Regions from separate parts of the Acidovorax sp. 107 genome, predicted to be linked through region 2. Evidence: predicted binding sites of a transcription regulator. Region 2 holds the regulator's gene; the other holds the start of a gene.

Region 1 (14,790 bases), 310 kb from region 2:
GCGGATCTCAGGCGCTGACCGACGTGATCGGCGGCCAGTTGCCCTTGGTGGCCGTGAACGCCCTCGAGGCCCAGCCCCACGTGAAGAGTGGCCGCCTGAAAGTGCTGGCCGTGCTGAGCGCCAAACGCACCGCTGTGTTCCCTGACGCACCGACCATTGCCGAGTCTGGCTTCCCGGGCTTTGAGGCCTCGGTCTGGTACGGCCTGGTCGCACCGGCGGCCACCCCCAAGCCCATCGTCGCCAAGCTGCACGCTGAAGTGCAAAAGGCGCTCCAGACCAAGGAAGTGCGCGACCGCATGGCGGCCGTCGGTGGCGAGGTGCTGCCGGGCGGGGCCGACCAGTTTGCGGCATTGATTCGTTCCGATCGCCAACGCTACGAAAAACTGGTGCGTGAAGCCAACATCAAACCCGATTGACCCGAACCCTGCGAGAACCAAGATGTCCAAACCGACTTCCGGTGATTTCACCAAAACCTCCGGCTGGCTTGACTGGTATGCCGGCCCTGCCAAGCCCCAATTCCAGCTGCCTGCGGGCGCCGTGGACGCGCACTGCCACGTGTTTGGCCCTGGTGCTGAATTTCCGTACGCGCCCGAGCGCAAGTACACCCCGTGCAACGCGAGCAAGCACGAGCTGTTTGCGCTGCGCGACCACCTGGGCTTTGCGCGCAACGTGGTCGTGCAGGCCACCTGCCACGGTGCGGACAACCGCGCCATGGTCGATGCGCTGGTGCACTCCGGCGGCAAGGCGCGTGGCGTGGCCACCGTCAAGCGCTCGGTCACCGACCAGGAGCTGCAGGCCATGCACGACGCTGGTGTGCGCGGTGTGCGCTTCAACTTCGTCAAGCGCCTGGTGGACTTCACGCCCAAGGACGAGCTGATGGAGATTGCCGCGCGCATCGCCAAGCTGGGCTGGCATGTGGTCATCTACTTCGAGGCGGTGGACCTGCCCGAGCTGTGGGACTTCTTCACCGCCCTGCCCACCACCGTGGTGGTGGACCACATGGGCCGCCCCGATGTGAGCAAGGGTGTGGACAGCGAAGAGTTCGCGCTGTTCCTTAAGTTCATGCGCCAGCACCCCAATGTGTGGAGCAAGGTGAGCTGCCCCGAGCGCCTCTCCGTGACCGGCCCCAAGGCGTTGAACGGTGAGCAGAACGCGTACCAGGACGTGGTGCCCTTTGCCCGCAAGGTGGTTGCAGAATTCCCCGATCGCGTGCTGTGGGGCACCGACTGGCCGCACCCCAACCTCAAGGACCACATGCCCGACGACGGCCTGCTGGTGGACTTCATACCGCACATCGCGCCCACGGCTGAGCTGCAGCAGAAGCTGCTGGTGGACAACCCCATGCGCCTGTATTGGCCTGAAGAAGTGACAAAGAAAGGCTGATGCCATGCCACTCGACAAACCCTACCTGGACGTGCCCGGCACGACCATCTTCGACGCCGAGCAAAGCCGCAAGGGCTACTGGCTCAACCAGTTCTGCATGAGCCTGATGAAGGCCGAGAACCGCGCGCGCTTCAAGGCCGATGAACGCGCCTACCTGGACGAATGGGCGATGACCGAAGAGCAGAAGCAGGCCGTGCTGGCGCGCGACCTGAACTGGTGCATTCGCCTGGGCGGCAACATCTACTTTCTGGCCAAGATCGGCTCCACCGACGGCAAGAGCTTTCAGCAGATGGCAGGCAGCATGACCGGCATGACCGAAGAGGAATACCGCAACATGATGATCAACGGTGGCCGGTCGGCCAACGGCAACCGCGTGATTGGCGAAGACGGCGACGCGCAGGCGCACCGCCAGCCCCAGGGCAGCGCGGGCAAGAAAGGAATTTGACGATGGCCAGAATCACCGCCTCCGTGTTCACATCGCATGTGCCCGCCATTGGCGCGGCCATGGACCTGGGCAAGACCCACGAAGACTATTGGAAGCCCGTGTTCGCGGGCTACGAGTTTGGCAAGCAATGGGTCAAGGACAACAAGCCGGATGTGATCTTCCTGGTCTACAACGACCACGCCACCGCCTTCAGCCTGGACCTGATCCCCACCTTCGCCATCGGCACCGCCGCCGACTACGAAGTGGCCGACGAGGGCTTTGGCCCGCGCCCCGTGCCCAAGGTCATCGGCCACCCCGACCTGGCCGCGCACATTGCGCAGTCGGTCATCCAGCAGGACTTTGACCTCACCATCGTCAACAAGATGGCCGTGGACCACGGCTTGACTGTGCCCCTGTCGCTGATGTTTGGCGAGCAGGACCCCGTGAAGGGCGCATGGCCCTGCCCGGTGATCCCGTTTGCCGTGAACGTGGTGCAGTACCCCGTGCCCAGCGGCCGCCGCTGCTACAACCTGGGCCAGGCGATCCGCAAGGCGGTGGAGAGCTACGACGAGGACCTGAACGTGCACATCTGGGGCACGGGCGGCATGAGCCACCAGCTGCAGGGCCCGCGCGCGGGGCTCATCAACAAGGAGTTCGACAACGCCTTCCTCGACAAGCTGATTGCCGACCCCGAGGCCGCCGCCAGCATCCCGCACATTGACTACGTGCGCGAGGCGGGCAGCGAAGGCATCGAGCTGGTGATGTGGCTCATCGCGCGCGGCGCAATGGCCGATGTGGCTGGAGGCAAGCCGCCGAAGCTGGCGCACCGCTTCTACCATGTGCCCGCGTCGAACACCGCCGTGGGCCACCTGATTCTTGAGAACACGTAAAAAACCCGCCAAAGGACACACACCATGACCATCAAAGTCGCACTCGCAGGCGCAGGCGCCTTCGGCATCAAGCACCTGGACGGCATCAAGAACATCGACGGCGTGGAAGTCGTCTCCCTCATCAGCCGCGACCTGGCCAAGACCCAGGAAGTGGCCGACAAGTACGGCATCAAACACGTCACCACCGACCTGGCCGACAGCCTGGCCATCAAGGAAGTGGACGCCGTGATCCTGTGCACGCCCACGCAGATGCACGCCAGCCAGTCCCTCGCCTGCCTGGAAGCGGGCAAGCATGTGCAGGTCGAGATCCCGCTGTGCGACATCCTGGCCGATGGCGAGAAGGTCGTCGCCCTGCAAAAGCAGACCGGCCTGGTCGCCATGTGCGGACACACCCGCCGCTTCAACCCCAGCCACCAGTACGTGCACAAGAAGATCACCGCAGGCGAGTTCAACATCCAGCAGATGGATGTGCAGACCTACTTCTTCCGCCGCACCAACATGAACGCGCTGGGCCAGGCCCGCAGCTGGACGGACCACCTGCTGTGGCACCACGCGGCCCACACGGTGGACCTGTTCGCCTACCAGGCCGGCAGCCCCATCGTCAAAGCCAACGCCATCCAGGGCCCCATCCACAAGGATCTGGGCATTGCCATGGACATGAGCATCCAGCTGCAGGCCGCCAACGGTGCGATCTGCACGCTGAGCCTGAGCTTCAACAACGACGGCCCGCTGGGCACCTTCTTCCGCTACATCGGCGACACCGCCACCTACATCGCCCGCTATGACGATCTGGTGAACGGCAAGGAAGAGAAGATCGACGTGAGCCAGGTCGATGTGTCGATGAACGGCATCGAGCTGCAGGACCGCGAGTTCTTCGCCGCGATCAAGGAAGGCCGCGAGCCCAACGCCAGCGTGGCGCAGGTGCTGCCGTGCTACCAGGTGCTGCACAACCTGGAGCAGCAGCTCAACGCGGGCTGATTTCAAGTAAGAAAGGCCGTTTCCGCCCGACCATCAAGCGCTGATAGCTATCTATTTAATAGTAAATAGCGGCACGGCCTCATCCCTTGAGTGCCGCTTTGTTCTCGATGACGCGCGAGACCAGGCCGTAGTCCACGGCCTCCTCGGCCGACATCCAGCGGTCCCGCTCGATGTCGGCCAGCACCACCTCCAGCGGTTTGCCTGTCTGCCGGGCGATGGTGCCTGCAATCCGCTCGCGCGCCTTCACCATCTCGCGCGCCTGGATGGCGATGTCGCTGGCCGGGCCGCCCGCGCCCCCACTGGGCTGGTGGATCAAAAAGCGTGTGTTGGGCAGGCAGAACCGCCGCTCGCGCGGTGCCGCCAGGTACAGGTGCGTGGCCGCGCTGCCCACCCAGCCGGTGCCGATCATGTTCACCGGCGCAGCGATAAAGCGCACCAGGTCGTGGATTGTGTCGCCCGACTCCAGGTGCCCGCCGGGCGAACTCACCAGCATGTCGATGGGCTCGGCGCTCTCTGCATCCAGCGCAATCAGCCGCCGCGCCACATCGGCGGCCAGCGTGTCGGTGATGGTGCCGAAGACCAGCAGGGTGCGCGCCTTGAAGGCCTTTTCTTCCAGGTACGACGTGCGCGGCTCGGCGCCAGGGGTGGAGGGTGGGGTGTGGGTATCTGGCGTGTCCATGGGGCCAAGTCTTTGAATAGAGTGACAGGACTGCCTTGACGAACGAGACACGCCGGGCGTGACATGGCCCTGCGCTTGCGCGCTCGGCATGCGATGGATGGCGGACCGACTGGTCCGCCCGGTGCTGCTTTGCTTTGGACTGTTCAGCCCACCGCCACGCGCTGCCCCGGTGCAATGGTGGGCGGCGCTGCATTCAGCGTCTCGATGGCAAACCCCGCCGCCGCTTTGTACCGGGCCATGAAACCCTTGCGCTCCTCACGCGGCAGCACGTCGTCGATGTGGTCGAACACCCCGCCGCAGCGCTCGTCCACCAGCCCCAGCAGGCCAAAGGGCCCAGAGCCCCGGTTGCGCAGCACCAGCGCCGAGATGTCCTTGCACAGCTTGTCGTCGTAGGCGCGCAGCGCCTGCGGGCCCACGCCGTGCGCAATCAGCTGCGCGCCAAGCACGCGCGCATCCACGATGGCCTGGCTGGCTCCGTTGGAGCCCACGGGGTACATCACATGCGCCGCATCGCCCAGCAGCGCCACGCGGCCGTCCACCCAGGTGGGCACGGGGTCGCGGTCGATCATGGGGTATTCAAAAATGTCTTTGGCGCCGCGCAGCATGGCGGGCACGTCCAGCCAGCTGTAGTTCCAGCCGTCAAAGTGGTGAGCGAACTCCTCCAGCGCAACGCGCCGGTTCCAGTCGCCGTGCTGCCAGCCGCCCTGGTTGTCCACCGTGATCTCGGCAATCCAGTTGATGGTGGCCAGGCCTGTGGCCGGGTCCGGCGGCGTGATGGGGTAGAACACCACGCGGTGTCGCAGCGAGCCCACGCCCACAAACGAAGCACCCGTGCGCACCGGCACCCCCGGCGTGGTGCCCCGCCACATGATGGCGCCACCCCACTGGATGGGGGGCTGCGTGGGGTGCATCTGCGCCCGCACGGCCGAGTGCAGGCCGTCGGCCGCAATCAGCAGCGAGCCCGCTACTTCACGCTTCTCGCCGTCGCGTGTCTCGACGATGGCGGTGACGCCATTCGCATCCTGCCGGTAGCCCACTACACGTTGCCCCAGCTGCACGGCGTTGTCGCCCAGGCGGGCTTTGACGGCGTGGTACAGCATCATCTGCAGCTGACCCCGGTGCACCGAATACTGCGGCCAGTGGTAGCCCGCCTCCAGGCCGCGCGGCTCGGCATACACCTCGTTCCCGTTGCGGCCCACCAGCGCCCATTCGCGCGCCTGCAGGCCAATGGTGTCCAGCACGTCGTTGCCAAACCCCAGGTCGTGCAGCTCGCGCACGGCGTTGGGCTGCAGGTTGATGCCCACGCCCAGCGGCTGCAGTTCCGGCACCGTCTCAAAGACGATGCAGGGCACGCCGATCTGGTGCAGGGTGAGGGCGGTGGCCATGCCACCAATGCCACCCCCGGCGATCAGTACGGGGTGGGCGGAAGAAGGGTGTGAAGTAGTAGGTGCGCCAGACATGCCGAGATTGTCCATGCAATGGCGGGTGGAGCTTGTCGCGGACGCCGCAGGCCCATGGGGCGCCGGACGCATGCCGGGGGCGGTGTGCTGCAGGTTGGCAGCCTTCTCCCCAAGCCCTACTGCTCAGGCGTAGGTATCGACGTTATTGCCCAGGCCAGAAGATGAAGTCTTTGCCGCCTGGGTCTTCTTTTGCTGCGCGGCATTGGCCGCCGCCTCTTCGGCCTTCGCCACCTGGGACAGTTGCTGCTCTTGCTGTTGCGCGCGCTGTATCGCCGTAATCTGGGCTTGCACCATCTGGATCTGCGCCTGCAGCAGCTTGGCCTTCTCTTGTTTGGCCTTGGCGTCCATGTCGGAACTGACCACGCCCTTGAGTTCCTCCGTCAGTTCACGCAGCTGCTTTTGCAGCTTGGCGATGTCGCTGCTGCCGCTGGAGGAAGAAGGTTTGACGGGGGAGGAGGTGGTGCTGCCAACTTGCATCCCTGGATATCGGCAAGGCGCAGGGAAAGTTGACGGTCCGCTCGCAAAGCGGGCTCTTGAACTGAGCGCCGCCAACCTATGCGAGCCATGGTCTGGCGATGTGCGGCTTGCCGCAGCCTGTGGCACCATGCCCCGATGCAGAACGATGAACATCTGATGGCGCTGGTGAACGCCAGCCGCAGCACCCTGCTGCGCGCCGCCACGCGCCTGCTGGGTCCGGCCGAGGCCGAGGACGCCGTGCAAGACGCCTACGTGCGTGCGCTGGAGGCCCAGGCCCCGGCGCTCAATGCGGCCCAGGCGTGGCTGTTGACGGTGGTGCGCAACCTGGCCATCGACCGCCTGCGGCGGCGCCAGTGGATGGCCCAATGGCTGACCGAAGCCACGCAGATTGCGCTTGGCGATGTTGCCGGTTCGGTCGCGCCCTCGGCAGAGGCCGATGCCGCGCTGGCGCAGCAAGCCACGCTCGCATTGCGGCGGCTGGCGGCGTGCGTGACGCCTATGGAGGGCGCCGCAGTGCTGCTGCATGCGGTGTTCGATGCCAGCCATGCCGAGCTGGCGCAGGCCACCGGCCGGACGGAAACGGCCAGCCGCCAGCAATTGCGCCGCGCATTGCAGCGCCTGCGGCAGGCCGAAGCGCAGTCCCAAACGCAGGCCCGCCACGGTGATGGGCGCGATGAACCCAGTGACGGCGACCCTGCGGTGCTGCGTCTTTATCTGCAGTCGCTGCAATTTCGGGACCCGCAGGCCCTGTGGGCCCTGCTGCGCCAGCCGCCCGTGAGTGCGATGGCGATGCAGCGCTCCGTGCAATCCGTGCCATCGCGTGCCTCGCGCGCACCGGCCACGGTGGGTGGGGTGGTGCAGGTGGGCGGGCAACTGGGCTTGGTGCTCACGCTCGACAGCGTGACACTGTGCGTGTTGCCCCTGGGGCCCTGCGCCGAGCTTGCGCAAGACGTCTTGGTGGCCTAGCCGACCCACCGGCACAGCAGCAATAGCCAGCCCGCCCGGCAGCACGCAGGAAGGACGTTCGCAACACCATGGCCTCCCAGACCACCCCCACCTTCTTCGCCACGCCGCAGGCGTTTCGCCAGTGGCTGGAGCGCCATGCGGCCAGCGCGCCTGAGTTGCTGGTGGGTTTTCACAAAGTGGGCTCGGGCCGCCCCAGCATGGGCTGGTCGGAGTCGGTGGACGAAGCCCTGTGCTTTGGCTGGATCGATGGCATTCGGCGGCGTATTGACGAGCACACGTACTCGATCCGTTTCACGCCGCGCAAGCCGTCGTCGATCTGGAGTGCGGTCAACATCGCGAAGGTGGAGCAGTTGCAGGCGGCGGGCCGCATGACGCCTGCGGGGCTGGCCGCCTTTGCGCACCGCAAGGCCGACAAGTCGGCCATCTACTCGCACGAACAGGCGGGAGTGGCCGAGCTGCCGGTGGCGCTGCAGCGTGCGTTCCAGCGCAACAAAGCCGCGTGGCGGTACTTTCAGGAATCCACACCGCCCAGCTACCGCAAGGTGATGCTGCACTGGGTGACCTCCGCCAAACGCGATGCGACCCGGGAGGCGCGGTTTGCGCAGTTGGTGGCCGCCTGCGCAGCGGGTGAGCGGATCGAGTTGTGGGCGAAGCGGCCACTGGCTGCCTAGGCTCCACGCCTCCACCCAAGCCCGAGCCACCCGGTCGGTTGCCGCGCTTGCCGTAAGCTCGCGGCATGCAACAAAGAACCTTGGGACCTTTCTCCGTCTCGGCTATTGGCCTGGGCTGCATGAACCTCTCGCACGCCTATGGCGCACCGGTGTCTGCCGAGCAGGGCGAGCGCGTGCTGCTGGCCGCGCTGGATGCGGGCGTGACGTTGTTCGACACCGCCACGCTCTATGGCTTTGGCGCCAACGAAACCCTGGTGGGCCGTGTGCTCAAGCAGCAACGCAGCCGTTTCACCCTGGCCAGCAAATGTGGCATGCAGGGTGTTGATGTGAACGGCGACGGCAAGCTGGTGCGCGTGATCGATGGCCGCCCCGCCACGCTGCGCCAGACCTGCGAAGACAGCCTGCGCCGCCTGCAGACCGATGTGATTGACCTGTATTACCTGCACCGCTGGGACAAGAAGGTGCCCATCGAAGACAGCGTGGGCGCACTGGCCGATCTGGTGCGCGCGGGCAAGATCCGCAGCATCGGCCTGTCGGAGGTGTCGGCCGCCACCTTGCGCAAGGCCCACGCGGTGCACCCGATTGCGGCGGTGCAGACCGAGTATTCGCTGTGGACGCGCAACCCCGAGATCGCCGTGCTGGACGCCTGCCACGAACTGGGTGCCGCCTTTGTGGCGTTCAGCCCCGTGGCGCGGGGCTTTCTCTGTGGCGAGCTGCGCGATGTGAGCACGCTCGACGCCAAGGACATCCGCCGCGCCATGCCCCGTTTTGCGCCCGACGCTTATGCGGCCAACCTGGCGCTGCTCGACGGCTACCAGGCCATTGCGCGCGATGTGGGCTGCACGCCCGCCCAACTGGCGCTGGCATGGCTGCTGCACAAGGCCGAGCACATCATCCCCATCCCGGGCACCACCAGCGTGGCGCATTTGCAGGACGACCTGGGGGCTGCCAATGTGCGGCTGGATGCCGCCACCATGGCGCGGCTGGATGCGCTGATCAACGAGCGCACGGTGGTGGGCAACCGCTACAACGCGCAAGCTGCGAGCGAAGTGGATACCGAGACGTTTGCAGACCGCGCAGCGTGAGCGGCGCGGTCTAGTGGGGCCTCAGCACCGCAGCTTCACTGCGGCCTGAGAGGGCGTGTGCGAGGCATCAACGCCCGCGCAAGTTCCCCTTGTCATCCGCAATCACGATCTCCACGCGGCGGTTCATGGCGCGACCTTCGGGTGATGCGTTGTCGGCCACCGGGTGGGCCTTGCCATAGCCGCGTGCGGTGATGCGGCTGCTGTCCACGCCGCGCTGCACCAGTGCATCGCGCACGGCCTGCGCGCGGCGGTCTGACAGGTCCTGGTTGTAGCTGTCGCCACCCACGCTGTCGGTGTAGCCCTCGATCAGCAGCTTGCGGTCCGGGAACTGCTTGAGGAAGTTGGCCAGCTTGTCCAAACGTGGGGCCGCTTGCGCTGACAGCTCGGCCTTGTTGAAGGCAAACAGCACATCGCCCAAGGTCACCAGCAGGCCGCGTTCGGTTTGCTGGGCTTCCATGTCGCGCAGCTGGGCTTCGAGTGCGCGCACACGGTCTTGCGCGGCGTTGGCCTGGGCCATGGCGGCGGTGGCTTGTGCCTGCTGTTGTGCGGCGCGCTGCTCGGCGCTCATGGCCTGCTGCTGGGCCTGTTGTGCGCGCAGGCGGGCGGCATCGGCCTCCTGGGTGCGGGCCTGCAGGCGGATGCGATCGGCTTCGCTGCCGGCCTGCTTGATATTGGCATCGAGCTGGCGTGCGCGGGCCGTGTTGGTGGCAATCTCGGCGCGCTGGCGGGCGATGTACGCCAGGTGGTTGGTCTCGGAGGTGTCCTTGTCATCGGCCCACACGCTGTCGGCCTGGGCCAGGGCATCGGTGGCCTGCTTGAGTTCGAGTTGGGCGTACTGGTTGACGGCCGGGTCGCCTGCCGCAGTGCTCACGGCAGTGCGGGCTTCTTCGAGGGCGGGCGACGGGGTGGTACTAGCGCAGGCGGCCAGCAGGCCCACGGCAATCAGACTGGTGCACAGGGCGGTGGTGCGGTGAAAAAAGCGTGGCATGGTTGGATGTTCCTTGGGTATTGGAGTGAATTCAATCGCGGGGCCATCTGGGGCCTTGGCGCCGGTGGGCGAGAGGCGTAGCCGCCAGGCGGGGCGCACTGGGCACCGCGCAGGGCGCTGGACTAGCGGGGCGAACGGCGGTTGATTTCGTCTTGCAGTGCGCGGATGCTGTCCTGCACCTGGGCCAGGGTGGCGGCATTGCCCGCGGCGTCGGCGCGCGTCTCGGCCACGCGAGCGTCGACCTCTGCCTCTGAGGCCAGGCGGCGCGCGGCCACATAGTCCTTTTCTGCCATGGCCTTCTCGGCCTGGATGAGCTTCTCGCGGGCCTGCTGCAGTTGTACGGGGGCGCTGGTGGCCACCGCCGGTGCCGCCGCTACGCGGTTCACGGTGGTGCGGGTGACCGCCATCTGTTCGGTGGGGGCGGGGGTGGACGAGCAGGCGGCCAGTGCGCCCAGTGCGATTGCCGCTGTGGCAGTGCGGATCAGTGCAGATGAATGCATGGTGTGTGGGACTCCTCTGGAGGTTGTTGGAGACGCCGCACCCGTGTGTGGGGTGGGCAACCAGGGGGTTCTGGTGTTGATGCATTGTTGGGGCCCGCTCAGCGAGCGGGCGTAGGTCCTGCCTCTGTATCGCTGTCGGGCATGTCTTACGAACATTTGCACGCCGGGCGCTGACACTGTGAGTGCGACGGATGTGAAGGCGCGTCGGGGAACTCTCGCTTTGCATGGGCCTCGATCAAGGGCAACACACGCACACCGCGTTGTCCCCAGGCTGCGCCGTCTGCTGCCGATGCCTGTGCGCGGGCTGTTTGCGCACGCCGTACGCCCGCCTTCCACCTATCCCCCTTGCACAACGAAGAGGAGAGTTACTGCATGCCGCCATCCACGTTTTTCATCTGGGTCCAGGAGACCACTTTTGCGGGTGTGCCGCTATGGAGCCTGTGTGTGGCCCTGGCAGCGGCTGTCGCTACCTACGCCGCCATCCTTGTGGTGCTGCACTTGCTGACCCGTCGCGCCAAAGGGTGGGCCACGCAGTCACACAGCGGCATGGCACTGACCCTGGTGGACGTGCTGGAAGGCACGAGCCGCACGCTGATGCTGGTGGTGGCGCTGCTGGTGGGCGCCAGTCTGCTGGACCTGCCGGGCCGTTGGGAGAGCCGCCTGAGCCAGCTGTGGTTTGTGGCCGTGGCGCTGCAGATGGGGCTGTGGGGCATGCGCGCGATCGGCATCGGCGTGCGCCGCTATGTGGAGCGGCACTCGTCCAGCGGCATGACGCAGGTCAGCGCTTCGGCCACGCTGATGTCGTGGGGGCTGCGCACGCTGCTGTGGAGCGTGGTGCTGCTGGCCATCTTGTCCAACGTGGGGGTGAATATCACGGCCTTCATCGCTAGCCTGGGGGTGGGTGGTATTGCCGTGGCGCTGGCGGTGCAGAACATCCTGGGCGACTTGTTCGCCTCGCTGGCGATTGCGGTGGACAAGCCTTTTGAGGTAGGCGACTTCATCGTGGTGGGCAACGTGTCGGGCACGGTGCAGGTGATCGGCCTCAAGACCACGCGCATCCGCAGCTTGCAGGGCGAGCAGATCGTGATGTCCAACACTGACCTGCTCAAGCAGACCATCAGCAACTTCCGCATGCTGGAGCGGCGGCGCATCGTGTTCACCTTTGGCGTGGCTTATGGCACCACCCCCGAGCAGGCCGAGGCGATTCCAGGCGTCGTGCGCAAGCTCATCGAGGCGCACCCAGAGCTGCGCTTTGACCGTGCACATTTCAAGGCACTGGGCACCAACTCGCTGGACTACGAAGTGGTCTACATCGTCGAAGACCCGGCCTACAACCTGTACATGGACCTGCAGCAGTCCATCAACCTGGGACTGCTGCGTGAGTTCAAGGCCATGGGGGTGGAGTTTGCATTCCCCACCCGCACGGTGCACATTGCCAGCACGCCGCCGCAGGCACCTGCCGTGGCGGCGACCTGATTCCGTGGGCCAGTACCGCGCAGGCGGAAAAAAAGCCGGTGGCCTTTGCAGGCGACCGGCTTGAACAGGGTAGTTGCTTCTAGCGCTTTTTCAACTTCTCAAAGAAAGCTTACTTGGCGACCACGCGCACCATTTCCAGGCACTTGTTCGAGTAGCCCCATTCGTTGTCGTACCAGCTAACGACCTTCACGAAGGTGCCGTCCAGCGCGATGCCGGCGTCCGCGTCAAAGATCGAAGTGCGGGTGTCGCCACGGAAGTCGGTGGCCACCACCTTGTCTTCGGTGTAGCCCAGCACGCCCTTCAGGGCGCCTTCGGACTGCGCCTTCATCTCGGCCTTGATTTCTTCGTAGGTGGCAGCCTTATCCAGCTCCACCGTCAGGTCCACCACCGACACGTCGGAGGTCGGCACGCGGAAGGACATGCCGGTCAGTTTCTTGTTCAGCGCCGGGATCACCACACCCACGGCCTTGGCAGCGCCAGTGCTCGAAGGGATGATGTTTTCCAGAATGCCGCGGCCGCCGCGCCAGTCCTTGTTCGAAGGGCCGTCCACGGTCTTTTGTGTGGCGGTGGCAGCGTGCACGGTGGTCATCAGGCCGCGCTTGATGCCCCACTTGTTGTTCAGCACCATGGCCACGGGGGCCAGGCAGTTGGTGGTGCACGAGGCGTTGGAGATGATGGCCTGGCCTGCGTAGGTGGTGTGGTTCACGCCGAACACGAACATGGGGGTGTCGTCCTTCGAGGGAGCCGACAGCAGCACCTTCTTGGCGCCCGCATCGATGTGCTTCTGCGCAGAGACCTTGTCCAGGAACAGGCCGGTGGATTCGATCACCACGTCGGCGCCGACTTCGTTCCACTTCAGGTTGGCTGGGTCGCGCTCTTGCGTCAGGCGAATCTTCTTGCCGTTGACGATCAGGGTGTTGCCTTCCACGGCCACGGTGCCGTCAAAGCGGCCGTGCACCGAGTCGTACTGCAGCATGTACGCCAGGTAGTCGGGCTCCAGCAGGTCGTTGATGCCCACGACTTCGATGTCGCTGAAGTTCTGGATGGCCGAGCGCAGCACGTTGCGGCCGATGCGGCCGAAGCCGTTGATACCAATCTTGATCGTCATAGGGTGTCTCTCCAAGGTTGCAAAATCGAAATCAGGAATTTGCCGCCGCGCGCCCGCTGGCAGCGGTGCGCAGCGGGCAAAGGGAGTCTTACCGGGCCTTTTTGGCGGGTTTGAGGCGCGCGGCGCCAATGGCCACCAGCACCGCGTCGGCCACGTTCTCTTCGGTGAAGCCGAAATGCTTGAACAGCACGGGGGCCGGGGCCGATTCGCCGTAGGTGTCGATGCCCACCACGGCGGCGCAGCCGTACTTCCACCAGCCGTCGGTCACACCCATTTCCACCGCTACGCGGGGTACGCCAGCGGGCAGCACGCTGCTCTTGTACTTGGCGTCTTCGCGGTCGAAGGTGGTGGTGCTGGGCATGGAGACCACACGCACGGCGATCTTCTTGTCGGCCAGCAGGCGCTGGGCCTTCAAGGCCAGCTGCACTTCAGAGCCGGTGGCGATGATCACGGCCTGGGGCTTCTTCTTGATGCCCACATCGGCGGGCTCGGACAGCACATAGGCACCGCGGCTGATGTCGCCCAGGTCGCGCTTGGGCGCGTAGGGCAGGTTCTGGCGCGACAGGGCCAGCACGGTGGGCTTGTTGCGGTTGGACAGGGCCACGCTCCAGGCCACTGCGGTTTCTGCCGTGTCACCCGGGCGCCAGACATCGAGGTTCGGGATCAGGCGCAGGCTGGCCACGTGCTCGATGGATTGGTGCGTGGGGCCGTCTTCGCCCAGGCCGATCGAGTCGTGCGTGAACACGTGGATCACGCGCTGCTTCATCAGCGCGGCCATGCGAATGGCGTTGCGGCTGTAGTCGCTGAAGGTCAGGAAGGTGCCGCCGTAGGGGATGAAGCCGCCGTGCAGCGCCACGCCGTTCATGATGGCGGCCATGCCGAACTCGCGCACACCGTAGTTGATGTGGCGGCCACCGATCTTCTGGCCTTCGGCCACTTCGGTCTTGACCACGTTGCCCTGCATGTCGAAGCGCAGGTTGGGCGTGCTCTTGGTGTTGGTGAGGTTGGAGCCCGTCAGGTCGGCGCTGCCGCCCAGCAGCTCGGGCAGGGCGGCGGTGAAGGCTTCCAGCGCCAGCTGGCTGGCCTTGCGGCTGGCCACGGTCTCGCCCTTGGTGTGGGCGGCGACCACGGTGTCCACGGCCACTTGCGCAAAGTTGGCGGGCAGGTCGCCGTTCATGCGGCGGGTCAGCTCGGCAGCCAGTTCGGGGAAGGCTGCGGTGTAGGCGGCAAAACGTTTGTTCCAGGTGGCTTCGGCGGCAGCGCCTGCTGCCTTGGCGTCCCAACCGGCGTACACGTCTTCGGGGATGGCGAAGGGCTCCGCCGTCCAGCCCAGGGCTTCGCGCGTGAGCTTGATTTCTTCGGCTCCCAGGGGCTCGCCGTGGGCCTTGGAGGTGTTGGCGCGGTTGGGGCTGCCCTTGCCGATGTGCGTCTTGCAGATGACGAGCGTGGGGCGCTCGGTCTGCTTCTTGGCTTCCGCAATCGCGTCCGCCACCTTGTCGGCATCGTGGCCGTCGATGGGGCCGATCACGTTCCAGCCGGCGGACACAAAACGCAAGGCCGTGTTGTCGGCAAACCAGGGTGTCACCTGGCCGTCGATGGAGATGCCGTTGTCGTCGTACAGGGCGATCAGCTTGTTCAGCTTCCAGGCGCCTGCCAGCGAAATCGCTTCCTGGCTGATGCCTTCCATCAGGCAGCCGTCGCCCAG
Region 2 (14,790 bases):
TCGTTGACGACTTCTCCACCATGCGACGCATCGTTCGCAATCTGCTCAAAGAGAGCGGGTTTGCTGACGCCGATGAAGCCGAAGACGGCGTCGCTGCACTCAACAAGCTGCGCAACAGCAAGTTTGACTTTGTGGTGACCGACATCAACATGCCCAACATGAACGGCTTCCAGCTGCTGGCCGAGATCAAGAAGGACGACAAGCTCAAACACCTGCCCGTCCTGATGGTGACTGCCGAAGCCCGCAAGGAAGATATCGTTGCCGCCGCGCAGGGCGGCGCAGCGGGTTACATCGTCAAACCCTTCACCAAGGCGACTCTGGAAGAGAAGGTGACCTTGATTCTGAAGAAGATGGGGCTATGACACCATGGACGACACACCGGACAACAGCCAGCCTGCCGATGTTCACCACAAAATCGGCCTGCTGACGCGCCAGCTTCACGATTCCCTCAACGAACTGGGTTATGCCGACAAGCTGCGCGGCTCAATGGGCGAGTTGCCGGACGCCCAGAGCCGACTGTCCTACATCGCGCGCTTGACCGGGGAAGCCGCCGAAAAGGTGCTCAACCGCGTCGAACAGGCCAAGGCCCAGCACGACTACATCGCGACGGAAACGCGGCGGGTTGTCACCTCCCTGGTGGCCGACCCGGTGGCTGCCGTGGCCAAGGGCGAGATCTTCAACTTCCTGACCGACGTGGAGCGCGTGACCAAAGAGGCAGACACGCACCTCACGGAAATCATGATGGCGCAGGATTTTCACGACCTCACCGGCCAGGTGATTGCGCGCGTGGTGAATCTGGCGGCCACCATCGAAGAGCAGCTGGTGCAATTGCTCATCCAGACGGCCCCTCCCAACGCCCAGGTCGCCACCGAACCCGCTCGCGCTGCGCATCTGCAAGGCCCCGTCGTGGACCCGGAGAACACCCCCGACGTGGTCACCGACCAGTCCCAGGTGGACGATTTGCTGGCCAGCTTGGGCTTCTGACCCTGAAATTTCGGCATTTTTGGCTTCAAGTGCTAGTGCAGCATGCGCGGAGCGCTATCATTTTTGAAGTACCAGGGTGAGGGTATAAGGTGCAGCCCAGGTGAAGCCCCTCCACTGAAAGCACCCCGGGCACTACCGAAAAGAGGGGGCTGCAGCCCCCTTATCAGCCTTTAGATTTCCAGGTCGCTCACGACAATGGCATGACACCAGCCGTCATGCCACCATGGAATCCAGCCAAGAAAAAAGCCTCCCCGCGTCAGAGCGCAAGCTGCAAAAAGCGCGCGAAGACGGCCAAGGGGCGCGCTCGCGCGACCTGTCGCACCTGGCCATCCTGGGTGCGGGCGCCGCGTGCATGCTGCTGCTGGCCCCCCAACTGATGGACCGCCTGCAGTGGGCCATGAGCCAGCAGTTGGCGTTCAATGCCGCCACCGTGATGGCACCGGGCACCATGCTCTCCCGGCTGCAGGACATGGTCATCGTGGGCGTGATCGCCAGCACGGTGTTTGCCGCGCTGACCAGTGCCGCGGCGCTGATCAGCGCCATCGGGGCCGGTGGCTGGATCCTCAGCGCCAAGCCCATCACGCCGCAGTTCAGCCGCCTCAACCCGATCTCCGGGCTGGCCAACCTGTTTTCCAAGCAGCAGATGGCCAACGTGGCCAAGATGGTGCTGATGACAGCCATCCTGACCTATGTGGCCTGGAAGTTCCTGGGCAACAGCATCGAAACCGTCGCCATGCTGGTGCTGCAGCCCTCACCCATGGCCATTCGCCAGATTGCCGACTGGCTGACCTCGGGCATGAGCCTGTTGCTGCTCGTCGTGTTCCTGGCGGCGCTGGTGGACGTGCCCTTGCAGGCGTACTTCTTCAAGGAGCGACTGAAGATGTCGCACGAGGAAGTCAAGCAGGAGCACAAGGAGTCGGACGGCAACCCCCACACCAAGGGCCGCATCCGCCAGAAGCAGCGCGAGATCGCCGATCGCGCCAGCGTGGGCGCCGTGCCCAAGGCCGATTTTGTGGTGATGAACCCCACCCACTATGCGGTGGCCCTCAAGTACGACGAGAAGACCATGAGCGCGCCCCAGGTCATCTCGCGCGGCACCGACCTCATCGCCATGAAGATCCGTGACGTGGCCAAGGAGCACAACGTGCCCGTGCTGCAGTCACCCATGCTGGCCCGCGCACTGTATGCCCATGCCGAACTGGACCAGGCCATCCCCGCCACGCTCTACACCGCCGTGGCCCAGGTGCTCGCCTATGTGTACCGCCTGAAGGCCGCGCTGCGTGGCGAAGGCCGCATGCCCGACAGCCTGGTGGAGCCTTTCGTGCCGCCTGAACTCGATCCGCTGAACCGCACCACGGTGCAAGGTGCTGCCGTATGAACACCTCCGTAAAGTCTTTGCAGCAATGGGCGGGCACCAACGCCAGCGCCCTGCAGGGCCTGTCGGCACCGCTGCTGGTGGTGGCGATTCTGGCGTTGATGGTGCTGCCCATCCCGCCCTGGCTGCTGGATGCCTTCTTCACGCTCAATATTGCCGTCGCGCTGATGGTGATGATGGTGGCGGCGTACATGCTGCGTCCGCTGGACTTCGCGGCCTTCCCTTCGGTGCTGCTGCTGACCACGCTGATGCGCCTGTCGCTGAACGTGGCCTCTACGCGTGTGGTGCTGCTCGAAGGCCACCAGGGCCCGGGTGCAGCGGGTGCAGTGATCGAGGCTTTCGGCCACTTCCTGATCGGCGGCAACTTCGCCGTTGGTCTGATCGTGTTTGCGATCCTCGTGGTGATCAACTTCGTGGTGATCACCAAGGGCGCGGAGCGCATTGCCGAAGTGTCGGCCCGCTTCACCCTGGACGCCATGCCCGGCAAGCAGATGGCGGTGGACGCCGACCTGAACGCCGGCCTGATCGACGAAAAAGAAGCCAAGCGTCGTCGCGCAGAAGTGGCAGAAGAAGCCAACTTCTTCGGCTCCATGGACGGCGCCTCCAAGTTCGTGCGCGGCGACGCCGTCGCGGGCATCCTGATCCTGCTCATCAACATCATTGGCGGCTTTGCCATTGGTGTGTTGCAGCACGACCTGTCGGCCAAGCAAGCCGCAGACAGCTACATCCTGCTGGCCATTGGCGATGCGCTGGTGGCGCAGATTCCGGGCCTGCTGATCTCGGTGGCGGCTGCCATGGTGATCTCGCGCGTGGGCAAGGACCATGACATGGGCCGCCAGATCGTGCAGCAGCTGTTCATGTCGCCCCGCGTGCTGGGTGTCACGGCCGGCATCCTGATCCTGCTGGGCCTGATCCCCGGCATGCCGCATGTCGTGTTCCTGACCATGGGCGGCCTGCTGGGCTACGGCGCCTGGGTGCTGTACGAACGGCAGAAGGTGCCGCCCGTGGTCGAAGCTCCACCCCCACCCGTCACCGATGGCGAGGCCACGTGGGACGACCTGCAGCCCGTGGACCTGCTGGGCCTGGAGCTGGGCTACCGCCTCATCAGCCTGGTGGACAAGAGCCGCCAGGGCGATCTGCTCACCCGCATCAAGGGCGTGCGCCGCAAGTTTGCGCAAGAAGTGGGCTTCCTTCCCCCTGCCGTGCACGTGCGCGACAACCTCGAACTCAAGCCCAGCGGTTACCGCATCACGCTGCGTGGCGTGGTGGTGGGCGAAGGCGAGGCCTTCCCGGGCATGTTCCTGGCCATCAACCCCGGCGGCATCACCACACCACTGATCGGCACGGCCACCACCGACCCCGCCTTTGGTCTGCCAGCACACTGGATCGACGACCGGCAAAAGGAAGCCGCACAAATGGCGGGTTTTACCGTCGTTGATTCCGAAACCGTGATGGCCACCCATTTGTCACACTTGATGCAAGTGCAAGCCGCCAAGCTCCTCAGCCGCACCGAAACGCAGCAGCTGGTGGAACACGTGGCCAAGCTGGCCCCCAAGCTCATCGAAGAAGTGGTTCCAAAAATGGTCTCCATCGCAACGTTCCAGAAAGTCCTCCAGCTGCTGCTGGAAGAGTCTGTGCACATCCGCGATATCCGCACCATCATCGAAACGCTGGCCGAGCATGCCGGTGGCGTCTCGGACCCCGTCGAGCTTGCCCGCCGCGTGCGCATCGCGCTCTCGCCCGCCATCGTGCAACAGATCTACGGCCCCACCCGCGAGCTCAACGTCATTGCCATCGAGCCCGGCCTGGAGCGCCTGCTGGTGCAAGCCCTGGGCAACACCGCCGGGCCCGCGCTGGACCCGGGCGTGGCCGACATCCTCACACAGAAGGCCGCCGAAGTGGCCCTCAAGCAGGAAGAGATGGGCCTGCCCGCCTGCCTGCTGGTTCCCGACCAGATCCGCAATGCCATCTCCCGCCTGGTGCGCCGCGTAGCGCCCCGCCTGCAGGTGCTGGCACACAGTGAAATTCCAGAGACCCACACCATCCGTATTGGGCCGATCCTTAAAGGTGCATCAGCATGAACATCAAACGCTTTACCGCCCCCACCTCCCGGGAGGCTCTGGCCAAGGCGCGCATGGCCTTTGGCGACGGCACGCTGATCCTGTCCAACCGCCCCACGGCCAACGGCGTCGAAGTGGTGGCCACGGCCGAGGACACACTGTCTGCCCTGGACGGTGGTGCGCCCATGGCCTCTTCCAACGCGCCCCTGCTGGCGCCCAGCACCGGGCGCAGCGCCCTACAACGCGCCAGCCAGCCGGCAGCGGCGTCGGGCCTGGGCCGCAACCCGGTCGAGGAAGACACCGAACAGCTGGCCATGAGCACGCTGTCGTTCCAGGACTATGTGCGCGAACGCATGCTGCGCCGCCGCCACGAGGCACTGAACGGCCCGTCGGAGCCCCAGACACTGTCTGAACGCAGCCGCGACCAGGAGCCCGAACGCGAGCGCATGCCCGCGCCTTCCGTGGCACGCCACAACCCGCTGCGCACCATCCCGATGGACATCCCGCCCGAGCCGCCGCGCCGTCGGCAAGAGGCCCCCAGCGCCCACCTGATCCAGTCGAACAACCAGCAGAGCGTGATGAACGAACTGCATGCGATGAAGGAACTGATCGAGGACCGATTCAACACGCTGGCCTGGCTGGGTCAAGCGCGCCAGAACCCGATCCAGTCCAACCTGATGCTCAAGATGATCCGTGCCGGGTACTCCCCGTCGCTGGCCCGTGCCGTGCTCGAACGCATGCCGGAAGACTTGTCGGCCGGCGAATCGGTGCGCTGGCTGATGGAGGTGCTGGAGCGCAACCTCAAGACCGACCAGACCGATCCACCCCTCTACGAACAGGGTGGCATCTTCGCCATGGTCGGCTCCACCGGTGTGGGCAAGACCACCACCACCGCCAAGCTGGCAGCGATGTGCGCACGCATCCACGGCCCTGGTAGCGTGGGCCTGATCACACTCGACACCTACCGCGTGGGCGCCCACGACCAGTTGCGCACCTATGGCCGCATGCTGGGCATCGTGGCCCACCTGGCGCACGACCGCGCAGCCTTGCAAGACCTGCTGGGCCTGCTCAGCGGCAAGAAGATGGTACTGATCGACACCACCGGTGTGGCACCCCGCGACCCGCGCAAGCGCGACATGCTGGACGTGCTGGACCTGCCCAACGTGAACCGTCTGCTGGTGCTCAATGCGGGCTGCCATGGCGACACGCTGGACGACGTGCTAACCGCCTTCAAGACCGACGGATCGCAGCAAGCCATCCTGTCCAAGGTGGACGAAGCCGTGAAGCTGGGCCCCGCCATCGATGCACTGATCCGCCACCAGATGGTGCTGCGCGGCGTGACCAACGGCCAGCGCGTACCCGAGGACTGGGAACGTGCTAACGCGCACCAGCTCATCAGCGCGTCCATGCGTGCGCCGGCCAAGTCGGCGTTCGATCCCAAGGCCACGGACCTGAACTTCTTTTTCTCGCACTCTCCCGACACGGTGACGGAGGGGGGGCTGGTCGATGCTTGATCTGGGTTTTCACCAGGCCGCCAGCCTGCACAGCCTCACTCCGCAGGCGGAGCTTCGGTTGCTGGCGGTCGCCAGCCAGGGCAACACGGCGAATGGACTGGAAACGCTGTGGCAGATCTGTGCGAGCCTGCAGCGGCTGGGCTATCCGGTGGTGGTGCTTGACGGAACGGCGCAGGAATCCGACGACAGCCCCGGGCTGCTGCACCTGCTGCAACATGCCACATGGAATGACGGTGCCAGCCTCAACCTGGGCGCCACGGCCTCTTCGCTCGCCGTGATTCCGGCGGCCAAGGGGCTGCAGCATCTGAGCCGCAAGGCAAGCGGCGACACACGCTCGCCCATGGAGAGCCTGCTGCCCTACTTCAGAACCTATGGCCTGATGGTGATTCACGCCCCCGCCTCCACCCTGGGGCCTTTGCTCACCCACACGGCCACGGTGCCACTGGTGGTCATGGGCAGTGGGGCAGCGGGCGTGATGACCAGCTACAAGAGCCTCAAGCAGATTGCCCTGCACACCGGGTTGCCGTGCATGGTGGCGGCTTTGTTGCACAGCAACACGGCCGCCGAACGCCGCAAGGCCCAGTCCCAGTTGATGACGCTGCAGGCCTGTGCCGAGCGCCATCTGGGCGGCCCCATACGGACCACCACCATTGCCACGCAGAACCCCCAGGAGCTGCAGCGCCTAGCCTTGCAACTGCTGGAAAATGCGGGCACTATGAACGGAGCGCTGGCTGCCCTGCCCACCAGCAACCTGGCAGGCATGCCTGCGCATTTTGTGCGGAGCCATTGACCAGCGCCTGTGATGCATCTCTACGTACCCACGTTGACCCGAAGCACTCCGATGGCCCCTCCTGCGGCTTGAGAACAAGATTGCCTACCCGCCCTACCAGTGCATAACACCCTCTCTATGTACACCGCCAAAGGCCAGCTTGATCGCGATGCCATGATCCGCCAGCATGTACCGCTGGTGCGGAGGATTGCGCACCACATGATCGCCAAGCTGCCTCCCAACGTCGAGCTGGACGACTTGATCCAGGTCGGCATGATGGGCCTGGCCGAAGCACTGTCCCGCTACGAAGTCGCCCAGGGCGTGCAGTTTGAAACCTTTGCCACCCAGCGCATCCGGGGCGCCATGCTCGACGAGCTGCGCGAGGGTGACTGGATGAGCCGCAGCTCGCGCAAGAGCCAGAAAGACATTGAACATGCCGTACACCGGCTGGAGCAAAAGCTGGGCCGCAGCCCGCTGGAGTCAGAGATAGCGGGCGAAATGGGCATGGGCCTGGCGGACTACCAGAATCTGCTGGGCAAGGTGCGGGGTACCCAGCTGGTGTACCTGGAAGACATGACGCATGGCAACGACGACGAGGACGGTTTTCTGGACCGCCACGTTGCCGACAGCGCGGCCGACCCGGTGGAGTTGCTGCGCGACCAGCGGCTCAAGATATCGCTGGTGAACGCCATCAAAACCTTGCCAGAGCGCGAGCAGCACATCATGGGCATGTACTACGAACATGACATGAACCTCAAGGAGATCGCCGCCGTGCTCGGCGTCACCGAGTCGCGCGTGTGCCAGCTACACAGCCAGTCCATCGCCCGGCTGCGGGCCAAGATGCGCGCGCACTGAGCGCGTACGCCAACCACGCCGGGCGCCGCGAGGGCCGTGGCGTGTGCCAACCAGGCTCCTAGGGTGTCGCATGTGGCCCCCGGCCACAAAACCCTTTTGAGAAATGAGGCGCGCTCAGCCCGCTGAGCGGTAGATGCGCGCGACGCCCGGCGCAGCACCACGCGTGCCCAGGCCATCACCGTAGGTAGACGCTGCATTGGACGGAGGCAGCAGGCCGGCGGCCTGGCGGTCGGTGCTGGCGGCAAGCCGGGCCAGGCTTTCACGATGCAGGGCCAGCATGGTGCGGATAGCATCCGCGCGCTTTTGCAGCGACGCCGGCAGAGGCATGCCACGCGCGGCCGCTTGCTCCAGAGCGCGCGAAAAATCGGCCGCTGCATCACGCAAGGCCGTACTGTGTTTTTCCAGGGAGGTAGGGTCTGCCGCCAGGAGTGCGGTCGAGACTTGTTCGATCAGCTGCTCAACAGCCGAGAGGGATTCTTCCAGAGACATGGCGCATTGTGCGATGGATTGCGCCGGGGAGCAAAACGCCGATCAGCCCCGCGAGCGGGACAGGATCTCCTGGGCGTTGGACAACAGCTTGTCGGCGATGGCTTCGGCATCCACCGAAAATTCGCCCTTTTCGATGGCAGCGCGCACGGCCTTGACCTTGCCCGCATCAAAATCAGCCGTGCTGCGGGTGGAAGGGCTGAGCGCCCGGGCAGCGGTAGAAACAGTGACAGGCACACCGGCGGATGACGCAACGAGCGCGTCTTTGGCGGCGCCTTCAGCAGCGCTTGCTGGGGCCTTGGCTTGCTTGGCAAGCCCCGTCGGCGGCAACCCGCCCGGCAGTTCCGGTGTTTGACCTATCTTCATCGCTCTCTCCACCACCCCGTTGGATGTGGGGCATCAGTAGCAATGTTTTCGACCCATTTGGCCCGGACTTTAGCCATTTATTGCCAGGGCGTCATCACAGAGTGACGTCCACTGTCCCAGAATCATTCACAGTTCCACTTACTATGCGCCCATTCTCCATGCGAACGCGCACAGTCTGCCCGGAAGAGCCTGCGGTCAGTGCCTGACCCGCTGAACTGACCGCATAACCCGGCCCCTGAGCCACCACCTTCACCTGTGCGCCGGCCTTGAACAGCAGAGGGGCTCGCACCATGGCCTGGCGCACCGCCTGCCCTGCCACCAGCTGGCGGGCAGCGGTCTGGCCCACCCACAGGTCGGGATTGGCCATGACAGGAGAGGCATCGGCCGCCCAGTCTACCTCGGCCTCGGTGGCGTCATTGGCCGTCAGCACGGCACCCGGTGCCACATTGTTGGTCAGTACCCAGGCCGGGCCAAACGCCTTGATGGTCACTGGCAAAAACACATTCCATGCGGTGGCGCCCTCCACGCAGCGCAGCCCCAGGCGTGTGCGGCCCCACAGGCGGGCACCCACGGGGAGATAAGGTTCAACGCGCGCGCAGGGCGCCAGCCGCAGGCGCGAATCCAGTGAGCCAACACTTACTTCCATACGCAAAGGCAGTGCAGAGGACGGGTTGCGGGACATCGCATCGTCCAGCCAGCGCTGGGTGAGTGGGCCCAGATCTGCCGCGGGGTCTGCCGCCGACTGGGCGTGTACAGCACCACCAGTGCCCAGCGCGGCCCCAGCCACGGCGCCCACCAGGCACAACCGACGCAACATGGCGCGGGCATGCACAGCCAGCAACGACCGGGTGGTGCTGCGCAGCGCGGCGCCATGGTTGGCAGGAGAGAAAAAGGAGCGGATGGTCATGGGAGCCTCCTGGGCATCGGCTGGCCAGGCTGCCCGCGCACGGTGCGCTACGGAAGGCAGGGGCCATTTCACCCCTGGAACTATAGGCAGATGGCCCATGCGCAAAACCCGGAACTGCGCATCCATTTGCCAGTTCTTCGCGCTTTAGAAAAAAGGCGCGGTTTCCATAATCGAGCAACGCCAAAAAGCCCCCGGGGCTGGCGACTTTGCAACCGACGGTGTGAGGCACACATGCTTGACAAGATGACCAACCAGCTGAATTTTCACGGCAACGCCCTGGTGTTGCGCGGGGAACGCCAGCGCGCCATCGCCAGCAACATTGCCAATGCCGACACGCCCGGCTACGTGGCCCGCGACTTCAAGTTTGGCGACGCGCTGCGCGAGGCCACGGGCATGACCTCTTCCGCCACGGGCACCGCTGGAGCGGCGGTCACGCGGCTGGCCACCGGCGGCTCGTACGGAACCGCAGGCACCACCGATCCGCACCATATCCCGCTGCCCACCGTGAATTCCAGCACCAGCATCGACCGGCAGGGCGCGCTGGGCTATGCCGTGCAGACGCAACCCAGCCTGGACAACAACTCGGTGGACCTGGACCGCGAGCGCGCCAACTTCGTGGACAACGCTGTGCGCTACGAAGCCACGCTGCGGTTCATCAACGGCAACGCCAAAACCATGCTCAGCGCCATCCAGGGCCAGTAAGCAGCCAGACCTGCAGCGCAGAAAGCGAGCCACCCCATGTCCATGTTTTCGATCTTCAACGTGTCGGGCAGCGCCATCAGTGCGCAGTCGCAGCGACTCAACGTGGTGGCCAGCAACCTGGCCAACGTGGATGCCGTGGCTGGCCCCGACGGACAGGCCTACAAGGCACGCCAGGTGGTGTTCCAGACGGCACCCATGGGGGCCGACAGCTCTGCGGGCGTCAAGGTCAGCGGCGTCAGCGAAAGCAATGTGCCCGGCCGCCGCGTGCACGACCCCAGCCACCCGTCGGCAGACGCCGAGGGCTACGTGACCCACTCCAACGTCAATGCGGTGGAGGAGATGGTCAACATGATCTCCGCCTCGCGCTCGTACCAGAACAACGTCGAGGTCATGAACACGGCCAAGTCGCTGCTCCTCAAGACCCTGCAGATGGGCCAGTAATTCCCGGGAGACCCCACCATGATTCTCAGTGCCACCAACGCCGTTACCACCACCACGGATGCGTCCACCAAAGCCAATGCCGCAAGCGACCCCTCGGCAGCCCAGGACCGCTTCTTGAAACTGCTGGTGGCGCAGCTGAACAACCAGGACCCGATGAACCCCCTGGACAACGCCCAGATGACCTCGCAGATCGCGCAGATCAACACGGTGACCGGCATCCAGCAGCTGAACCAGACCATGCAGAGCATGGCCGCGCAGTTCAACTCGCTGCAGGTCATGCAGGGCACCGCCCTGGTCGGCCGCAACGTGCTGACCGAGGGCTCCAGCCTGGCGGTGGCGGACAAGGCGGGCAAGGGCGGCTTCGAGCTGGGCTCGGCCGCCACCAACGTGAAGATCGAGGTCACGACCGCAGGCGGGCAGGTGGTGGACACCATCGACCTGGGCGCCAAGGCAGCAGGCCGCCACACCTTCGACTGGGACGCCAGCAAGTACACCGGCGCCACCGATGCACTGCAGTTCCGCGTGACCGCCGTCAATGGCTCCACCAAGCTGGATTCCACCGCTCTGAGCCTGGCCAAGGTCACGGCCGCAGGCGCCGAGGACGGACAGCTGGTGCTGAGCCTGTCCAACGGAAAAACCATCAACTACAGCCAGATCAAGGCCTTGGTGTAACACCAGCCCGCTTCGTATCGCGTCAACAGGAGAACACCATGAGTTTTCAGCAAGGCCTGTCCGGCTTGAACGCCGCCAGCAAGAACCTCGATGTCATCGGGCACAACATTGCCAACTCCAACACCGTCGGGTTCAAGGCCTCGCGGGCCGAGTTTGCCGAGATGGTGGCCTCGGCCATCGGCTCTGCCGGTGGCTCCAACGCGGGCATCGGGGTGGAAGTCGCTGCCGTGGCACAGCAGTTCACCCAGGGCAACCTGACCATCACCGGCAACAGCCTGGACGTGGCCATCAACGGCAACGGGTTCTTCAGCCTGACCCTGCCCGATGGCACCGCCGCCTACACCCGCTCCGGCAACTTCAAGCTGGACAAGGAAGGCAACATGATCACCAACGACAACGCCAAGGTGATGGGCTTCCCGGTGGACCCGGTCACCGGCCTGCGCTCCGGCACCGACCCCATCCCCATGGTGTTCCCGACCTCCGAGCCGATCCCTGCCAAGCAGACCACCAAGATCACGGCAGCCTTCAACCTGGATGCCCGCGCCACCGACGCCGCAGGCGACCCTGCGGCCACGCCCCCCATCCCGGCCACGCCACGCGCCACCTATGGCACGTCGATCAACGTGTTCGACAGCCAAGGGGTCGCCAAGCCGGTGAGCCTGTACTTCCAAAAAACCGCCACCGACAACACCTGGGACGTGTACGACGCCCTGGACGACCCCACGGCCGTGCCGCCTGTGGTGGCCACGCCCATCGGCCAGATCACGTTCGACAACAACGGCACCATCACCGGCCCGGTGGCTACGCCACCCGCCACCGGCTTCTCGCTGCCGCTCACCGTCAACCCCACGCCGCCCAACCCCAACAACCTGCCCACCTACACCGTGGACGTGAGCCTGGACAAGGTGACCCAGTTCGGCACCAAGTTCGCGGTGTCCAACCTGAGCCAGGACGGCTACACCTCGGGCGAGCTGACCGGCATCAACATCGAGAACAACGGGATGATCATGACCCGTTACTCCAACGGAGTGACGCGTGCCGAAGGCCAGCTCGCGCTGTCCAGCTTCCGCAACACGCAGGGCCTGGCCTCGGTAGGCAGCAACAACTGGGTGGCCACGTTCGAGTCGGGCCAGCCCGTCGTCGGCACCGCCACGGATGGCAGCTTTGGTTCGCTGCGCTCCGGCGCCCTCGAAGACTCCAACGTGGACCTCACGGCCGAGCTGGTGAACATGATGACCGCCCAGCGCGCCTACCAGGCCAACGCACAGACCATCAAGACGCAAGACCAGGTGATGTCCACCCTGGTCAACCTGCGCTGACCGGCTGAGCCCCTACTGAACCCGTACAGGACACCGGAGAGCCCCCATGGACCGCATCATCTACACCTCGATGACAGGCGCCAACGCCGCCGCCCACCGGCAGGCGGTGCTGTCCAACAACCTGGCCAACGTGTCCACCGGCGGGTTCCGCGCCGAGATGTCCACCTTCCGCTCGGTGCCCCTGCAGGGCGACGGCGCCAAGACGCGCGTGTTTGCGCTGGAGGCCACTTCGGGCTACGTCAACACCCCTGGCCCCGTGCAGCGCACCGGCCGCAACCTCGACGCGATGGCCGCGGGCAATGCCTGGTTTGCCGTGCAGGGGCTGGATGGCACCGAGGCCTACACCCGCGCCGGCAGCTTTGAAGTGTCGGCCACGGGCCAGCTGCTCACCCCCACCGGACTGCCCGTGCTGTCGGACGGCGGCGCGCCCATCGACGTGCCACCCGGGGCCGATGTATCGCTCGGGTCGGACGGCACCGTGACCTCCAAGATTCCGGGCCAGCCCGCCCAGGCCATCGGCCGCCTCAAGCTGGCTACGCCCACGCCCGAAGACCCGCTCAAGCGCGGCGACGACGGGCTGTTTCGCACCACCTCGGGCGACCCCATGCCCAATGACGCCAACGCGCGCATGCTGTCAGGGGCGCTGGAAGGCTCGAACGTGAACCCGGTCGAATGCATGGTCGGGATGATCGCTGCATCGCGCCAGTTCGAGCAGCAGATGAAGCTGCTGCAGACCGCCGAAACCAACGACAAGACCGCCAGCCAGTTGCTGAGCATGAACGGCTGATGCCGCTGCCACCCCACGCACGCACCCGCCATAAGGAAGCACCATGATCAACTCCCTCTGGATCGCCAAGACCGGCATGTCTGCCCAGCAGACCCAGCTCGACGTCATCTCGCACAACCTGGCCAACGTCTCCACCACCGGCTACAAGCGCAACAACGCGGTGTTCGAAGACCTGATCTACCAGAACCTGCGCCAGGTGGGCGCCAACACCACCGAGCAGAACCAGCTGCCCACCGGCCTGCACCTGGGCCTGGGCGTGCGCACCGTGGCGACCAGCCGCAACTTCATGCAGGGCAGCCTGCAGGAGTCCAAGAACAACCTGGACGTCGCCATCAACGGCAACGGCTTCTTTGAAGTGACCATGCCCGACGGCACCGTGGGCTACACCCGCGACGGCTCCTTCCAGGTCGATGCGCAGGGCCGCATGGTCACATCCAGCGGGCTGCCCGTGGTCAACGGCATCACCATTCCGGCCAACGCCACCAGCGTCAGCATCAGCGCCGAAGGCGCCGTGGCTGTTACCGTCCCGGGCAATACGCAACCGCAGACCGTGGGTAACCTGGCCATGGCCAGCTTCATCAACCCGGCCGGCCTGGAGCCTATCGGGCAGAACCTGTTCAAGGAATCCGCCGCGTCCGGCCAGCCCCAGCAAGGCACCCCTGGCACGAACGGCCTGGGCATCATCAAGCAAGGCTTTCTGGAAGCCTCCAACGTGAACGTGGTGGAAGAGCTGGTCACCATGATCCAGACCCAGCGCGCCTACGAGATGAATTCCAAGGCCATCCAGACCTCGGACCAGATGCTGGCCAAGCTGGCCCAGCTGTGACCCCCTTGTGACCTCCCTTTCGCCCGCGCTTTCGCCCAGGACCTTCGCCATGCGCACTTTCACACGCTCCCTTCGCCTGCTGCAGGCACTTGGCTCGCTTCGCGCGGGCGTCCCCGCCCTGGGCGCAGCACTGCTGTGCGCCGGTTGCGCCACCCTGTCGCCACCGCCGCCGGTGGACATCCTGCCCACCACCCCGCCGCCGCTGACCGCTGCACCGCGCACCCCGCCCCCGGTGACCGGCGGGCTGTTCCACAACGCCAGCTACCGCCCCGCGTTTGAAGACCGCCGCGCACGCCTGGTGGGCGACAACGTGACCGTCCAGATCGTGGAGAACGTGACGGCCAGCCAGAAGTCCTCGTCCACGGTGGACCGCGACTCCAAGGTCTCCGCGGGCGTGACCGCCCTGCCCTTCACCAGCACCAGCTTCACCGACAAGCTGGGCGTGGGTGCTTCGTCCGGCAACGCGTTCTCGGGCAAGGGTGGCACCGAAAGCGCCAACACCTTCACCGGCTCCATCACCGCCACGGTGGTGGATGTGCTGCCCAACGGCCACCTGGTCATCGCCGGCGAGAAGCAGATCGGCGTGAACCAGAACGTGGATGTGCTGCGCTTTTCGGGCACGGTGGACCCACGCGCGCTGCAGCCCGGCAGCATCGTGAACTCGACCCAGGTGGCCAACGTGCGCGTCGAATCGCGCGGACGCGGCGCGCAGAACGAAGCCCAGGCC

What was found. Region 2 encodes FliA, which starts transcription of late flagellar genes. Its sites were predicted from a motif close to CTAAAGTTTNNNNNNNNNNNGCCGNTA; they were not measured.
Region 1: the regulator FliA is predicted to act here: its motif matches at 6,299-6,325, upstream of C8C99_RS13625 (FlxA-like family protein).

The regions. Positions count from the first base shown of each region.
Region 1 covers NZ_QBTZ01000001.1:2,897,514-2,912,303, reverse strand. Annotated here, with positions in the region: gene C8C99_RS13660 (tripartite tricarboxylate transporter substrate binding protein) at 1-416, shown strand, start outside; gene C8C99_RS13655 (amidohydrolase family protein) at 439-1,383, shown strand; gene ligA (protocatechuate 4,5-dioxygenase subunit alpha) at 1,388-1,828, shown strand; gene C8C99_RS13645 (class III extradiol dioxygenase subunit beta) at 1,831-2,697, shown strand; gene C8C99_RS13640 (Gfo/Idh/MocA family oxidoreductase) at 2,722-3,675, shown strand; gene C8C99_RS13635 (ATP-dependent Clp protease proteolytic subunit) at 3,755-4,354, opposite strand; gene C8C99_RS13630 (flavin-dependent oxidoreductase) at 4,498-5,814, opposite strand; gene C8C99_RS13625 (FlxA-like family protein) at 5,938-6,291, opposite strand; gene C8C99_RS13620 (RNA polymerase sigma factor) at 6,427-7,257, shown strand; gene C8C99_RS13615 (YdeI family protein) at 7,326-7,928, shown strand; gene C8C99_RS13610 (aldo/keto reductase) at 7,994-9,013, shown strand; gene C8C99_RS13605 (OmpA family protein) at 9,081-10,001, opposite strand; gene C8C99_RS13600 (DUF4398 domain-containing protein) at 10,124-10,501, opposite strand; gene C8C99_RS13595 (mechanosensitive ion channel family protein) at 10,874-11,977, shown strand; gene gap (type I glyceraldehyde-3-phosphate dehydrogenase) at 12,087-13,085, opposite strand; gene tkt (transketolase) at 13,174-14,790, opposite strand, start outside.
Region 2 covers NZ_QBTZ01000001.1:2,591,623-2,606,412, forward strand. Annotated here, with positions in the region: gene cheY (chemotaxis response regulator CheY) at 1-362, shown strand, start outside; gene C8C99_RS12140 (protein phosphatase CheZ) at 367-984, shown strand; gene C8C99_RS12145 (flagellar biosynthesis protein FlhB) at 1,208-2,362, shown strand; gene flhA (flagellar biosynthesis protein FlhA) at 2,359-4,440, shown strand; gene flhF (flagellar biosynthesis protein FlhF) at 4,437-5,933, shown strand; gene C8C99_RS12160 (hypothetical protein) at 5,926-6,723, shown strand; gene C8C99_RS12165 (RNA polymerase sigma factor FliA) at 6,841-7,557, shown strand; gene C8C99_RS12170 (hypothetical protein) at 7,672-8,046, opposite strand; gene flgM (flagellar biosynthesis anti-sigma factor FlgM) at 8,089-8,409, opposite strand; gene flgA (flagellar basal body P-ring formation chaperone FlgA) at 8,504-9,226, opposite strand; gene C8C99_RS12185 (flagellar basal body protein) at 9,548-10,018, shown strand; gene flgC (flagellar basal body rod protein FlgC) at 10,055-10,459, shown strand; gene C8C99_RS12195 (flagellar hook assembly protein FlgD) at 10,478-11,131, shown strand; gene flgE (flagellar hook protein FlgE) at 11,170-12,450, shown strand; gene flgF (flagellar basal-body rod protein FlgF) at 12,497-13,237, shown strand; gene flgG (flagellar basal-body rod protein FlgG) at 13,281-14,063, shown strand; gene C8C99_RS12215 (flagellar basal body L-ring protein FlgH) at 14,113-14,790, shown strand, end outside.